Actomonas aquatica: one gene and its partner. The protein of the gene in region 1 binds, or shares a complex with, the protein of each later gene. Links are inferred from orthologs where the notes say so. Each region holds a gene or a part of one and is shown on either strand. Other genes may lie near its edges.

What was found.
Region 2: the proteins of trxB (region 1) and trxA are in contact, whole or in part, in a crystal structure (PDB 1F6M), measured with the Escherichia coli proteins. The link is inferred for Actomonas aquatica from one-to-one orthologs.

The regions. Positions count from the first base shown.
Region 1 is NZ_CP139781.1:1,880,745-1,888,724, reverse strand. What follows is about bases 3,437-6,249. They hold trxB (thioredoxin-disulfide reductase), read right to left. Parts: upstream 5,409-6,249; coding sequence 4,464-5,408; downstream 3,437-4,463. Other genes in these bases: K1X11_RS07210 (alpha/beta hydrolase family protein), read right to left, coding at 5,484-6,249; K1X11_RS07220 (creatininase family protein), read right to left, coding at 3,579-4,352; K1X11_RS07225 (aldo/keto reductase), read right to left, coding at 3,437-3,498. Also shown: Fe-S cluster assembly ATPase SufC, read right to left, coding at 1-67; K1X11_RS07235 (Fur family transcriptional regulator), read right to left, coding at 144-566; K1X11_RS07230 (methyl-accepting chemotaxis protein), read right to left, coding at 862-2,391; more of K1X11_RS07225, read right to left, coding at 2,533-3,436; more of K1X11_RS07210, read right to left, coding at 6,250-6,290; K1X11_RS07205 (phospholipid carrier-dependent glycosyltransferase), read right to left, coding at 6,353-7,980.
Region 2 is NZ_CP139781.1:190,805-198,690, reverse strand. Bases 1-2,719 are described here. They hold trxA (thioredoxin), read left to right. Parts: upstream 1-1,057; coding sequence 1,058-1,381; downstream 1,382-2,719. Other genes in these bases: K1X11_RS00755 (hypothetical protein), read right to left, coding at 2,522-2,719; K1X11_RS00760 (1,4-dihydroxy-2-naphthoate polyprenyltransferase), read right to left, coding at 1,617-2,525; K1X11_RS00770 (hypothetical protein), read left to right, coding at 683-952; K1X11_RS00775 (segregation and condensation protein A), read left to right, coding at 1-686. Also shown: more of K1X11_RS00755, read right to left, coding at 2,720-3,187; K1X11_RS00750 (acylphosphatase), read right to left, coding at 3,272-3,547; K1X11_RS00745 (hypothetical protein), read left to right, coding at 3,722-4,426; K1X11_RS00740 (multiheme c-type cytochrome), read right to left, coding at 4,644-6,992; K1X11_RS00735 (helix-turn-helix domain-containing protein), read left to right, coding at 7,154-7,657; K1X11_RS00730 (glycosyl hydrolase), read left to right, coding at 7,712-7,886. UniProt on the Escherichia coli protein: Participates in various redox reactions through the reversible oxidation of its active center dithiol to a disulfide and catalyzes dithiol-disulfide exchange reactions.

The DNA of each region.
Region 1 (7,980 bases):
TCACGATGGGCTGATCAGGAGTGTCGGCGAGGGCGACAGTGAGGTCTCGGATTTCGAGGGTGTTCATATGGATTTGGAAAAGCTGGAAACTGGCAGGAGGGAAAAGGCAGGCTTGGTGTGGTGAAGGGCGGCGCGACGCGGCGTCAGGAGAGAGGGGCGCGGCCGTGGAAATTTATTTCAATGTGTTTGGCGGTATAACCGTTGGGGAGAAGCGCGCGGAGCTGCTCGAGCAGTGGCGTGGGCAGGTCGACATCGAGGGTGCGGCCCTCCTCGTCGTGGAAATGGGCGTGGGGCACGAGGTTGGGGCAGTAGCGTGTGGGGGCGCGCTCGAAGTTCACCGCGCGGACGAGCTCGTGTTGCACAAGGGCCTCGAGACAGTTGTAAACCGTGGCGAGGGAGATGGAGGGCATGGCCTCCTTCACACGGACATACACCTCATCGGCCGTGGGGTGGTCGCGTTTGTTGAGCAGGACTTCGTAAACGGTTTCGCGCTGGGGGGTGGGGCGCAGACCGGCGGCGGAGAGCCGCTCGGCAGGGACGATATGCTGGGTTTGGGAAACAGGCATGGGTCGAAGAGTTCGGTCACCGAATTTGGAATGGTTCCAATTCGCAAGTAGGAATTGGAATTATTCTAAAGAATGGGGCGAAGCGTTGGCGGAATGGGGCAGGATAGGGTAATACGAGCAGCCTCTTCGTCAGATGTGTGATGTAAGTGGCTTTCTTAAAGTCACATGGGTTACGTGTTCGCCGTCGAAGAGGCGGATCGCAGGTGCGTTTCACTGTCCCAAAAACAAAACCGCCCGCGGTGCGAACACCACGGGCGGCAGCTTACTTTCAGAAAATTAGCGGCTGAGTCGCTCCTCAGAACTCCGCAAACGAGGCTTCGCGCGCCGGCTGAGCTTTCGCGCTGGTTTTGCCGCGCGAGGCGCGTCCGGCGGGGGCTGGGGTGGACGAGACGGCGGCGGCGCCGCTGCGGCCGACGAGGTCGCTGAGGCGTTTGACGATGGATTCCAGGGCGCGGGATTGCTCGGAAAGGTCGGAGGCGGTGGAGGAGCTTTCCTCGGCTTGGGCGGCAGTGCGCTGCACGGAGCTGTCCATCTGGGAGACGGCGCTGTTCACCTGGGCGGTGTTCTGGGCCTGCTCTTGGGAGGCGCTGGCGATCTCGGCCATGAGGTCGTCGACCTCGCGCACTTGGGCGGCGATGGAGGAGAGTTGCGTCGACACCTCGGAGCAGATGGCGACGCCGGAGTCGCTGCGTTGGATGGCGTCGGTGATGCGGCCCTCCACCTCGCTGGCGGCCTTGGCGGAGCGTTGGGCGAGAGCGCGCACTTCGTCGGCGACGACGGCGAAGCCGGCGCCGGCCTCACCGGCGCGGGCGGCTTCGACGGCGGCGTTGAGGGCGAGGATGTTGGTTTGGAAAGCGATCTCGTCGATCGTCTTGAGGATGGCGGCGATTTCCTCGGAGGCCTTCTTGATGGCGTCCATGGCGGAGACCATGCGCTGCATGTTTTGGTTGCCGGCATCGACGCCGTGGCGGGCGGAGCCGGAGAGAGTCTTGGCGCGCTCGGCGTGAGTGGTATTGCGGGCGGTCATGCCGGCCACTTCTTCGAGGGAAGCGCCGACCTGCTCGAGGGACGCGGCCTGGTGATTGGAGGAGTCGGCCAACTCGTTGCTGGTTTGAGCGACGAGGGCGGCGGCGCTGGCATTGAGGGAGGAGGTTTGCGCGAGCTCGGAGATGATGAGCGCGAAAGGACGGGGGACGCTGCGGGCAACGAGCAAGCTGACGACGATCAGGAGGATCGCGGCGATGGAGAAGCCGATGAGCAGGGAGCGTTTGAAACCGGACACGAATGACGCGCTCGCGGCTTGGGTGGTTTTCATGCTGTCGATGAGAGCGTCACTTACGTCGCCCATGGCACCCTCGAGATCTTCGAAGGCGGTGTTGAAGGTATTGAGCAGGGCTGCCAACTTGGCCGGTTCGATATCCTGGGCGGCGGTGAGCTTTTGTCCGGCGGCCAGGTAGGTTTCGAGGGGGCGGTAGGTCGGTTCCAGTAGGGCACTGATGTGCTTGGGCAGGGCGAGGGCGGCGTTGGCGGCGATGTGGGTTTTGAGGTCGTCGCCGTGACTGATAAGATCCTGAGCGCTTTCTTGGGCGAACGCTTTGTCTCCGGTCGCGACGGCGAGGCGGAAGGAGATGACGTCACCGCGGATGGCGTCGTGCATCATGTCGGCCGATTGGTGGTTTTTCAGCGCTTCATTGAGCAGGGCGAGTTCGTCATTGGTGTGCACCACCTTGTTGAACGTGCCGAGCACCATCCCTCCGAGGGCGGCCAAGGCTACGCCGGCGGTGAGGGTGACGAGGAAGATTTTATGAGTGACGTTGAGTTGCATGGGACGACAAGACCACGGGCGGTTGGGTAAGCGTGGCGTTGCGTCTCGTTCGTCTCATTGCGGGCAAAGTTAAGCCGATAGGGTAATGCACCCTAGATCCGATGCGGAGTGAGGTTGGGGGAGGGGCGGTGCCCGCTCCACTCAGGCCGGCGGGTAGTCCCGGGTGTGGATCGCGGCGGCGGCGGCGAGTTGCGCGGTGGAGAAGGGGGGCGCGTCGGAGGCGGCGGCGCAGTCGGTGATCTCATTCACCCGGCTGGAGCCGGCGAGGACGCTGGAGATGCCGGGCTGGTCGAGCACCCAGCGCAGAGCGGCCTGGGCGAGGGAGGTGACCTCCCCGGTCACGAGTTCGGCGCGGTAACGCTCCGCCACGGCGACGCGTTCGGCGATTTCCTCGCGGGAGTAGCGCGCGTTGAGGTGGCCGGCGGGGAAGGTGGTTTCGGGCGTGTAAACGCCGGCGAGAAAGCCGTTGGCGAGCGACTCGCGGGCGAGGATGCCGACATCGAGCGCGGCGAGGTCGGCGATGAGCGCGGTGTTTTCGCGATTCATCAGGCTGATGACGAGTTGCACCACATCGATGCGACCGTCGCGGGCCCACTCGCGGGTCATCTCGCTGGTTTTGTCGGGCAGGGAAACGGAATGGCCGACGAAGCGCACCTTGCCGCTGGTCTTGAGGGCATCGAGTGCGCCCCAGACGTCGTCTTCAATCTGTTCGGGGCCGAAGGGCGAGTGGAAGAACAGGACGTCAAGCCGGTCGGTGCCGAGGCGGCGCAGGCTGTCCTCTACCGACTCGGTGACACCGGCCGCGGAGTAAAAGGTGTTCAAGTGTCCGCGGGTGGGATAGCGACCAAACTTGGTGGTGATGGTGACCTGATCGCGATCGGCGCCGAGGGCGCGACCGAGCACCTTTTCGGCGATGCCGTCTTCGGCGGGCGTGCCGTAGAGCGGAGCGGTATCGAAACTGTTGATACCGAGATCGAGGGCGGCGCGGATGGCTTCGTGGGCGTCGGTCTGATCCACGCCGCCGTAAATGGGCGAGCCGAAGGACCAGGTGCCGAGGCTAATTTCACTGACGGAAAGGCCGGTGCGGCCGAGCGTGCGATAGTTCATAAAGAGGAGCGGGCGAGGATGTCGGGCGTAAAGCCCGACCCACAATCGGGTGAACGCTGGTGAGTAAGGTGGGTCGGGCTTTATGCCCGACGATCCGGCCGGGGCAGAAGTTGAGACTTAGGATGGGCAGGAGCGTCCAACAGCGGGCGCAGGCGGGCGGCGGCGGCGGCGACAAACGCGGCGGTGAAGCGTTGGCCGAGTTCGGCGGTGGCGGGGCGTGGGTCGGGCCCCCAGACGGCGTCCTCCTGTAGGGTGGGCTCGCGATCGGCGGGCAGCTGGGAGAGGTCCACGCAGTCCGGATCGGAGGCCATGAGCAGGGCGACCTCGCCGAGAGCTGCGTGGTTGACGATGAAGAGGTCGGGCGAAACGAGGTCGGTTTCGGAGGACGCGATGAACGTGGTGGCCGCGTGCGCGGCGTCGGCGCGTTGGGCTTCGGCTTTGAGGATATCGTAGTGAGGTTGGCCGACGTGACCGCAGAGGATGAAAACGACGCGATAGCCCTCATCGGCGAGTTGGGCGAAATACTCGCGGGCGACGAGGCGCAGGGTGTTTTCGGAAAAATCGATCGAGTGCCGCGGGAAGCTGAGATCGGGGGCGGTTTTGATGGTGTTGGCCGCGAGGTTGACGGCGGGGTAAACGAGGCCGCCGAGCTCGCGAGCGAGCGCCTGGCAGAGGGCGTGGGCCTTCAGGCTGTCGAGGCCGGTGGCGGCGTGGGTGCCGTGGTATTCGAGGGCGCCCCAAGGCAGGTAAGCGATGGGGGTGGCGGCGGCGATGGCTTCGATCTCGGCCGGGCGGAGACGTTCGATCTGGCCCCAGGAAGGGGGCGGGGCAGGGGCAGCAGGGGTGTCAGACACGGGGCCAGTGCGTTTGGCGCATCCGGCCCGGGCAACATGAAAGATAATGAAAAGGCGCGCCGGGTGGGCGCGCCTTGATCGGATGGGGGGGAGAGCCGGTCGTCCGGGCCTTTACTCCTGCTCGGCGAGCCAGCGCTCGGCCTCGATGGCGGCGGCGCAGCCCATGCCGGCGGCGGTGATGGCCTGGCGGTAGACGTGGTCGGCACAGTCGCCGGCGACATACACGCCGGGGACGGAGGTCTTCACCTGGGAGCCGGCGGCGGGCTTGAAGTAGCCGTTGTCCTCGGTCTCGAGGGCGGCGGCGAAGGGGCCGGTGTTGGGCACGTGGCCGATGGCGACGAAGAGGCCCTTGATCGGCAGGGTGCTTTCCGTGCCGGTTTTGACGTTCTTGATGCGCAGGCCGCTCACGGCGCCTTCTTCGACGCCTTCGACGGCGACGGGCACGCTGTCCCAGACCATCTCGATCTTTTCGTGGGAGGTGGCGCGCTCGGCCATGATCTTGGAGGCGCGCAATTCGTCGCGGCGGTGGACGAGGTAAACCTTGCTGCAGAAACGGGTGAGGAAGAGGGCCTCTTCGGCGGCGCTGTCGCCACCGCCGATGACGGCGACGTCCATCTTGCGGTAGAAGGCACCGTCGCAGGTGGCGCAGGTGGTCACGCCCTTGCCGCCGTAGAGTTCCTTTTCACCGGGGACGCCGGTGAGGCGCGGGGAGGCGCCGGTGGCGATGATGACGCACTTGGCCAGGATGGTTTTACCGCCGCAGACGAGTTTGCGGGGCATGCTGGTGAAATCGACGGAGTCGACGAGCGACTGCTGGAAGCGGGCGCCGAACTTGGTGGCCTGCTTGCGCAGGTTGTCCATGAGCATGAAGCCGTCCACGCCCTCGGGGAAACCGGGGAAGTTTTCGACTTCGGACGTCGTGGTGAGCTGTCCGCCGGGCTGGGTGCCCTCGAGCACGAGAGGGTTGAGATTGGCGCGGCCGGTGTAAATGGCGGCGGTGAGGCCGGCACAGCCGGTGCCTACGATGACGACGTTTTCGACGGATTCAGAGCTCATGGAAACGAATACCCAGAGCGCTAAACGCGCCGCGCGACAAGCGCGATTGTCCGATTGCAGGGGAGGGCGGGGAATTCAGGGACGAGCGGCGTCCGGGGCCGGTGTGTGCGCGAGGATAAAATCCACAATGGGCGTGGAATCCTCCAGTCCGTGCGGGTGATGGGCGACGTCGGGTTTGTGGATGATCGTGATGGAGCCGCCGAGGGCACGATAGCGGGCGGCGAGCACCGCGGTGTTGTCGGCCACCGGCACGGTTTCATCCCGATCGCCGACGACATGGAGCAGCGGCACGCCGGCGGCGGCGAGCGGCTTCAAGCCGTGGATAGGGCTGACGGGCGCGGTATCGATTTCGTCTTCGCTGAGACCGTAGAGATCGAGCACCACCTGCCAGCGTGGCAGGTCGCGGCGCGAACCCGGCCAGCTGCGCAGGTCGCAGACGGGGGCGTCGCCGTAGATGCAGGAGACCTTGTCGGGGTTGGCCTTGGCCCAGTTGTAGATGATAAGGCCACCGCGGCTGAGGCCCTTGAGCGCGACCTTGGGGGCCAGGCCGTAGTCGCGGGTCATAGCGGTGTAGAAGTGATTCCAACGTTCGACGGCGGTGGGAGAGCCGAAGAGGTCGGCCACATCGCAGTAGGCGATATGGAAACCACGTTCGAGCAGGAGGACATCGGACTCGGGCGCGTGACCCCAGAAGCGGGCACGCCACAACCAAGGGCGTCCGGGAGCGGGTTGATCGGGGACCACCACGATGGCCTCGTGACCCTCGAAGACGAAGTCGTGGCGAACGTAGCCATTCCACGTGGAGGTTTCGCCGGGGAAATCAGCCGCGGTGCCGGACCAGGGTAACAGCAGCAGCAACAAAAACGGGGCCAGAAGTCTCACAACGGCGAGCGTGTGATCGGGGCGCCCGGTAACGCAATGCAGGGCTGCGCGCGCGGCTCATGTTAAGGCTGCGCGGGATCCTTGCGGTAGATGGTGATGACCTTGGCGTCGTCGATGATGAGGGAATAATACTCCGCGAGGTCGGGGTAACCGTGGCGACGTTGGCGGTAGTTGCTGAACACCCACTCTGCGGCGTCGTATTCGACCTGCTGGATGCGGTGGTGATCGGCGTCGGCCAACATGGTGCGGTTGATCGCGAGCATGGCGTTTTGGCCGTGGTAGATGCGCAGCGGACCGTCGGGTTGGGTGGCCACGAGATGGCGCAGCGCTTCGAGGTAGGACAGCCCCCAGAAATCAAGCTCAAAGCGGCTCTTGGCGGTGGGCAGATCGGGACCGGCGAGGCGATTAAAATAGAGGTTCTGGTAGGGGTGGTGGCGGACAGCGAAGAGCACCATCGCGCCGAGGTTGAGGGCGATGAGCAGGGCCCCGGTGGCGAAGGCCGGGCGGTGCCACGTGGCGGGGAGGAGGGCGCGGGTCCATTGGCTGGCGCGGTGCAGGCCGAGCGCGGCGAGCAGGCACATGGCCGGGTAGATGAAGAACAAATGCCGCCAGCCGTCATAGACCTCGGCGCGCAGTAGAATCACGGCGGCGAGCGGACCCGCGAACGCGCCGGCGACGCAGAGTTCGGGCAAGCGCTCCCGACAGGTCCGCCACGGATGACGCAACGTCGCCACCAGCAGATCGAGCCCGCCGACGAGGGTGAGCAGGCTTATGGCCACGGGCGTGGTGATGAGGATCCACACCGGAACGTAGTGCCAGGGCAGGTCGGTGGTGATGATCTCGGTGCCGCCGTAGAGCACCTTGCCGGCCCAGCCGACGCGTGGTGTAAGTTGCACGACCTCGGCGAGGCGATCGAGCGGATGGTTCCAGAGGAAGGGCCAGCTCAGGACCGTCACGCCAAAGACGAGGAGCGGATACAGCAGCCCGTGGCCAATCAGTCGCCAGCGCGGATGTCGTGCTTTGCCGGATACAGTGGAGGTCGCGGCGGTAGCGGTGATGAGGTGGTAGAGGATGACGCCGCCGGTGAGGATCGGGAGGACCGCGCCGATGGAGCGCACGGAGATCGCGCAGGCGCAGGCCACCGCATGAAGGACTAGTCGCCCGAGGTGGGGGCGGCGCGCATACCACACCAAGCTGAGCAGGCCGGCGGCGTAGAACGCCAGAAACGAAATATCCACCGAGTCGTAGAAGGCGTGGGAAAAGATGCGCGGTTGGCAGAGGGTAAACCCGCCGGCGACGAGGGCCCAACCACGGCCGAGGCCGAGCTGCCGAGCGAGCCCATACACCATCAACACCGCGGCGCAGAAACTCAGCCAGACGGCGGCATGGCGCAGGTGAATGACAGCGGGCAGGCCTTCGAGGTGAAGGACGCTTCGGCCAAGCCAAGCGAGGGCCATCTCGAAGATCGGGCCGTGCACCACATCGTGATCGGTGGCGCCGTTGAGCGGGGCGATGGGTTGGCCGTCCACGATGACGTCGCGGGCATAGTCATACCACGTGACGCCGAAGAAGTGGTTGGTGTATTCGTCGATGTAGAGCCCGTAGTCGGGCACGAGCGTGAGGCCGCCGCAGACCAGCACCAACCAAGCGAGACCCGGACCGAGTTGCCCGAGGAGGCGCTGCCAACGCG
Region 2 (7,886 bases), 1.7 Mb from region 1 along the record:
ACATCCCCATCGAATCGGTCACCAAACAATACATCGAGGTCCTCCACTCCATGCGGGAGCTCAACCTCGAGGTGGCCGGCGACTTCTTCGTCATGGCGGCCACCCTTATGGAAATTAAGAGCCGCATGCTGCTACCCCGCGGACTCGCCGCAGTCGACACCGAGGGCGACGGCGACGACGGCATGGATCCGCGCTGGGAACTCGTGCACCAGCTGCTCCAATACAAGAAGTTCAAGGAAGCCGCCCAGGAACTCGACCGCCTCGTCGAATACCAACAAGGCCTGCTCTCCCGCCACGTCTCGAAGCTCACCGTCCCCCAGCAGGCACGCCCGCTCAAACCGATCGACCGCGTCGACCTCTGGAACGCGTTCAACATGGTCCTGCGTCGCCTCGCCGAAAAACTCGTCATCGGCGAAATTCAGGACGAGCAGATCACCGTCGCCGACCAGATGGAAATGCTGATGGAGAAGATCAAGACGGAGAAATCCTTCGTCTTCACCTCTCTCTTCACCGGCCCGCTCACCGTGCGCGTCCTCGTCGCGACCTTCCTCGCCGTGCTCGAACTCACCCGCATGAACCGCCTGCGCGTGCGCCAGACCGAAGCCTTTGCCGACATCCTTTGCGAAGCCCGCGAAGACGAGATCCCACTTGAAACCCCGGTCGATACGGACAGCGTGACCGCGTGAGTTCCTCCTCCGAACAACCTTCACGCCCGTCCCGTCCGCAACCTCGCTCCGGTCTGCTCGGCGTGGGGCTCGACAACGAGGACGGCCACAAACGCATCACCCGCGGCGAGAAATTTGTCCTCGTTGGCGGCTCGCAGGAAACCCACGAGCGCATGACTGAGACCACCCTCAAAACCTTTGAGGAACTCAAGCGCCGCGACAAACACCTCGAGACCGTCGACAAACGCGAACTCGCCGAGATCATCCACAAATCCACCCCGCAATAAGCCCCATCCTCCCGGAACCTGCCCCCGCGCACTTGCGGCTTTGGCTACTCTGACTTTCCCTAAGCGCCTCTCCCTTTTTTTCGCCGATTTAACCTCCGTCCATTTATGTCCGCCAATATCGCAAACCTCGATTCCTCCAGCTTCCAAACCACCGTGAGCGGTGATCAGCCCGTTCTCGTCGATTTCTGGGCTCCCTGGTGCGGCCCCTGCAAGGCCATCGCCCCGGTGCTCGAAGAGATCGCCACCGAGCTCGACGGCAAGCTGACCGTCGCGAAGGTCAACGTGGATGAGAACGACGCCATCTCCGCCGAATTCGGCGTGCGTGCCATCCCGACCCTCCTCCTCTTCAAGGGCGGCACCGTGGTTGAGCAGATCGTCGGCATGACCTCCAAGGACGCCCTCCTCGGCAAGGTCAACGCCCACCTCTGAGCCAACCCTTCAGTCCCACTTCCCCCGAAGGCGCGCCCTCCCCGGCGCGCCCTTTTTGTGCCCCAGCACCGGCCCTACACCTCTCCACCCGCCCCTCTTCGTCCCAGTGTAGCAGCGGCCGTCTCGGCCGCTCTCGTTGCCCCTCAGCCTAAAACCGCCGCTCCCCCCCGTCGGCCCAGACCCAGCCCCTAGCCCCTAGCCCCCCATCCACCCAGCCACCCAGCCACCCAGCCACCTACCAAACCAACGCCAAACTCAGCAGCAGCGCCATCAGCGCCACATACCGACCCGTCGCGCCCAGCAAAGCGATCAACCCTGGAGCGTCCGTCGTCCGCCGCAGCGTCTGCAACTGCCGCGCACCGATCGCCGCTCCGGTCACCGCCAGCACCGCACTTTCCCAAGGAGCCAGCACTCCCAGCGCGCCCAGCCCCACCACCACGGAAATCATCACGGCATGCCCCAACGCAAACTGCAGCTGGGCAAACACCGGCCCAAAGCGCACTGCCGTGGTGCGTTTGCCGGCCACGCGGTCAGTCTCAATGTCCCGATAGTTGTTCACCACCAAAATATTGGTCGCCAGCGCACCGATCCCCGCCCCCACCAGCCAGGCTCCGGTCGACACCGTGCCCGCCTGCACAAAGTAGGTCGCCGCCACCGCCACCAGGCCAAAAAAGATGAAAACAAACACGTCGCCCCAACCGTGGTAGGCCAGCGGATACGGCCCGCCCGTGTAAGCCACCCCACACACGATCGACAGCACGCCGATCACCAGCAACGGCCAGCCGCCAAACTGCAGTAGCGACAGACCGACCAGAAACGCCGCCGTGAACACCGCCATCATCGCCCGCTTCATCGTCGCCGGCGCGATCAGCCCCGCCGCCACCGCTCGCCGCGGACCCACCCGGGCCGCCGTATCGGCTCCTTTGACGAAGTCGTAGTAGTCGTTGGCGTAGTTGGTCCCGATCTGAATCAGCACCGCAAAAGCCAGACAGGTCAGGGCGGCCGCGCCGTGAAAGACCCCGTCATGCCACGCCAGCGCCGTCGCCGCCATGACGGGCGCGATCGCCGCCGGCAAGGTGCGCGGCCGCGCCGCCTCCCACCACAGCGCCAAGCCCCCCCCCGACGAAGCGGTCGCCGTTTTCATCGCACCACGATCTTTGTGCGCTTCCGGTATTGCGCCAGCCTACGCCGAAAGAGCACCGCCATCACTGGCGGAAACAAAGCCAGCCCCGCCATCAATGCCCCTGCGCGCGGTCCCGCACCGAGAAACACGGCCAGAATGGCGATGCCACCACCGTAAGCGGCCAGGAAGATCGCCGGATTGGGCAGCACCACATTGATCGCCCAGATGGCGAAAAACCCGATGAGCGCCGCTTTCACCCCCACGATCGGAAACGCCAGACCGAGGATAAAAAACAACGGCGGCGACAAGGTAAACTTCTCCTCCACCCGCACCATCTGGATCAGCACCGCCGCGAACAGAATCACCGCCTGCGTGCCCAAAATCACATTACCCAACGGCATTTCCGGCACCGCGACGATCGTGTGCACCAACGTCGGCACGGTCGCCATCACCGCATAACCACCCGCCAAAGCCCGCAGCAAATCGATCCAGTTGCGCCGCCGCGCAAACTCTTCGCCGGCCCACACACTGTAGTCGCCTGGCAAGCGATCCCGGTTGGCGCCCCCCGAGGTTTTGGTCTTCTTCCGTCGGCCGCTGCCCTCCGGACGCCCCAGGCGCAGCCAACTGCGCGGCAGCCAAAGCAACGTTAAACCGATAAGAAGAAAGACAAGATCGCGAATCACAGGCGTTTGGGAAAGAGCGCATTCGAAGTGGCGGAACTGCCCCTGTCAAAGGCACATCCCGCTCAATTCGTCCCTCCGCTTGGCTCAGCGAATCACGAAGCCCCGAAACTCAGCCGGACGCTTCTGCGCCACCCGCTCCACCTGCCGCACATAACCGTGCATGCGGTCGCGCACCTCCTCCACCAGACCGTCGATTTCGGCCTTCGCCCCCTCCACTTCCAGCAGCACGCGACCGTCGGTCAGGTTCTGCACAAACCCGCAGACTTCGAACTCCTTGGCCGCCTGCAGCACGTTGTAGCGGAAGCCCACGCCCTGCACGCGACCGGAAAAATGCACTGTTTCGTGAACAACGTCTGCCATGGTTAAAGTCGGCAAGCTACGTGGCATCAGCACCTTTCAGCAATCCACAAAATCCGCCGCAATCGGCCCGTTTTAGGCTATCGAAGCACACACCGGTCGGTGCCCGATTTCTGATTTGCATTTTGGGAACCCCCTCCCACGTTGGGCGACAGGTCCCCGACCACCACATCTAGAATGAGCAATTACAATTCCGACAGTCCCTCCGATAACGAATGGGACGAACGAGGCGAGCTGGCGTGGAACGAGTTTGATTGGGAGCAATACCTCCGCGAGCAGGACGAACTGATCCACCGCTACATCGGACACTACGAACGACTCGAAGGCCGCCCGGAGCGCTTGGACGAAGCCGCGCACCGCATGGGCTGGGACGAGGACAGTTGGAGTTCCGACAACGATTTTGAACCGCCCGCCGCGTTCGGCGATGCGCCCACCGCCGAGCCCTCCCCGGCCAGCAACGAGCGCGAGACCGATCCCTACACGCTGCACAAAAACCCGGTCTTCATCGCGACCAAGGGTATTTTCCTGACCCTCATCCGCGGTTGGGAACGCGCCGCCGACCGTCCCGAGAAAGTCCCGCAGCGCCTCGCCCTCGCCTTCCACTCCGCGGTGCACCGCGCCGAGCAACAGGCCATGTTTGCCATCTCCGCCCTCGATTTCGGCGACTACGCGATGGCCATCAGCCTGCTCAAACGCGCCATGCGCGAGCTCAACGCCTGCTTCTCGCTGCTCAACCAGACCGAGGCCCCCAGCCGCGCTTTGGCCGACTTCACCGCCCTCGCCACTCCGCGCCTCTTCGATCTGCGCGAGATCTGGCTGCGCGTGATGAACGAGTGCCGCGAGGAACTCGAGCGCCCCTCCGACGAGGACGACGAGGACTAAGCCCCACCGAGACTCTACCCTTTCTAGCGGCGTCCCTCATCGGAACGCCGCTTTTTCATGCCCCGTGGCTCCATCCCTAAGTAGCTGCGCTTGAGCCCCAGGCGAAAGCGTGGCCCCAAACGCGACCATCCCACGCACATAGGTCGCCGAATTCCCCCCCCTCCCGCCGCGCGGCTACGAGTGTGAACGAGTGGCTCCGGCCGGCCCCCCCAACCCCTCACGGCATCCCCAACAACCGCCGCGCCGGCGTAAACCCCGGATCCGCCGCGAGCGCCCGCTGCGCCGCCGCCCGCGCTCCCTCCCGATCGCCCGTCTGCCACAACACCGTCGCGATCGCATACGCATAATCCGGCACCGACGGCGCCCGCGCCTCCGCCTCGCGCAGCGCTGCCAACCCGTCCTCCCGGGCACCCGTCTGCACCAACAGCAAACCGAGATTATACCAAGCCCGATCCAGCTCCGGCTGACGTTCCACCGCCGCCCGCAACGCCCGCTGCGACTGCTCCATCAAGCCGGCCTCAGCATAAGCCAACCCGGCCGTAAACATCGCGTTGCCATCCTTCGGCCGGAGCTGCGCCGCCCGGTAAAACGCCGCCGCCGCCTGCGGCATCCGCGCCAGCGCCTGCAAGACCTGCGCATGCGCTTCGTGAATGCCGGGCGAATAGCGGTCCCAGTTCGCCGCCAAGCGAATCTCCGCCTCGGCCTCCAACATCTGTCCTTGGTTCGCCAGATGCTGCCCTTGGCGCAACCGCCCACCCGGTTGATCCAACGTGAGCGCAAGATAAGCCTGCTGTTCCGCCGCCAAATCCGGTCGTCGTGCCACCGCTTCCGGCAAGGCCCACGCTGCATCCAATCGCACGAGTCGCACCGGATCGTCCAGCAAGGGCGTCAACACCTGCGCCGCCTCAGCCGTTCCCGCCAACACCTGTGCTGCCGCCGATCGCACCATCGGGTCCGCGTGCTCCGTCGCCGCCACCGCCGCCCCCCTCACCTCGGCGTGCTCCGCCGCTACTGGCGCCAACAACTGCAGGTAGGTTGCCCGCCACGCCGGAATGTCTTCGCCCGCCAACAACCCCAGCAGCGCCTCCGTCGCCCCCGTGTCGCCCGTCTGCGCCGCATGCACCGCGCGTGCCCGCGCCCGCTGCCGCGAGTCCATTTTATCGCCATACCAATCCTGCGTGTGCGCGATGGCCCAATCCACCGACTCCTCCGAATGGCAGCCGTTGCAGGCATTCGGAATGCCGAGCTCCTTGGTCAGCAGCGGATCCGGTTTCAGCCAGCCGTGGTCATGGCGCGGTGCCCGCTCCATGTAGGGGGTAGTCGGCATGTGACAGGACACACATTGGTTGCCCGTCGACCCGAGCCCGTGCCGCGAATGCGCCGTCGGGTCGATCACCGGAGTCGCCACTTGCGTGAGCGGCATCACCCGGCCCGGCGCACTGTGGCATTGCATGCAGAGCGCGTTGTTCTCCACCGGCAGCACCGTCTTCGTCGTGTGTGGATCATGACAATCCATGCAGCTCACGCCCGCGTGGTGCATCCGACTGAGCTTCACCGAGGTCCAATTAAAATCCTCATCCCGCTGCTGCCCGTCCGGCCAGAACACGCCCGCCTGCACCGGCAGCGTCAGCCGAAAATGATCCTCATACCGCGCCCCCGGTGGAAACTCCGCCGTCAGCGCCTCGTTGCGCGCGTGGCAATACGCGCACGACTGCTCCGCCCGATCCCGCTCCTTGATCCAACTCGCCAACCCCGTCGCCGCCGTCGCGCCTTCCGTTCCGTGCCCCGGAGCCACCGGCCCATGACACTGCGTGCAACTGATGCCCTGCTCCACCCAGGTCGACGCGTAGGTGTCCGTCGCCGCATCATACTGCTTCTGGTAGCCCGTCATGTGGCACTGCGCGCACATCGAATTCCAGTTCATGCCTCGCCCCGTCCAATGCCCCCACTCTCCGTGCCGCCGCCCCTCCTGCCCAAACACGTTGAACCACTCCTCCCGCTCCACGTCCCACGCCAGGTCAGTCGGCTGCAAACGCCCATCCCCGTCGCTGGTCTCCACCAACATCTGCCGCAGCGGGTGGTATCCCAACACCGCCTTCACCGGATAACGCGCCCCATCCGCCGGTCCCCCGTCTTCGACCAGCACCACGCCCCCGGCCTCATCCCGCCCGACCACCATAGCCGAGCCGCCATCCGCCAAACGCCGCCCCTCCGCCAGCGCGTCTCCCAGCTCCGCGTCCGCCAGCAACTGATTCGCCCGCGCGTGATCCGTCCCATGCCACGCCGATAGCTGCTCCGCATGACACGCCCCGCAATACGCCGCCGTCTGCTCCGGCGCCGCCGAAGGCACTGCCTGGCCCACCTTCCCCGCCGCGAGTCCCGCCACCGCCACAGCTGACCCCGCCGCCTCCCGCTCTCGTTCCGCATCCGGAGCCCGCCGACACGCCCCCACCAGCAACACCACGCCCCCGATCGTCCACCACCCCACCACCAGCCCGATCGCCCATCGCCAACGCGCCGCCGCCCCGGAGCGTAGGGGGGCAACAGCAGATTCGGAACGGGGCATCTCGCCATCCCAAACCCGATTCCCAACCGACGTAAAGCCGTCTCCCACCATCTGCTCCGCTAAAAAAACCGCCGCCACGCTATTTTCTCTATTGATAATTTTATGACGATTTCTTCTCGTCGGCGAAATTGAACCCCGTAACCCCTAAGTTCGATTTCTCGGTGCTGCGCCATCTCCGCCGCCAGCACGACCTGACGATCGCCGCCCTCTCCGAGCGTTCCGGCGTTTCCGTCGCCGTTATTTCCAAACTCGAGCGCAACCAGCAGACCGCCGCCCTCGAAACCCTTTACAACCTCGCCCGTGCGTTCGGCCTCAGCGCCACCGACCTGTTGGCCATGGCTGAATCTTCTCTCGCCCACCGGGCGACCGAGAAGTCCCACCGCACGGGCGAGTTCAAATTTCGCGAGATCCGCTACTCCAACGCCGTCGCCCTGCTCGGCGAGGCCCCCCGCGACGCCGCCGTCTCCCGCCCCGAGGTCCACCACGACGACACCGAGCTTTGCTGGGTCCTTCAAGGCGCCCTGCGCCTACGCCTGCCCCACGAGACCTTCGACCTCTCCGCCGGCCAAAGCATCCAGTTCGACGCCATCCAGGAGCACACCTACGAGGCCCTCGACGACACTCGCTTTCTCATCCTCCACCTCCGCAAAGACAAACGCTACTAACCCCTCCCACTTGTCACGTATTACGTGACACTTCCCCCTAACCCCCTCTTTTGCATGAACATCGATAACACCCTGACCATCGCAGATCTCGCTCCCGCGCTGGAGCGCTTTTGGAAACTCTCCGGCGAGAAGATCGACCTCATCCACGCCGAATACGACCCCGCCCAGGGCTCCCCCGTCTTCACCGTCGCCGGCAAATACACCACCCGCGGCTGGACCGAATGGACCG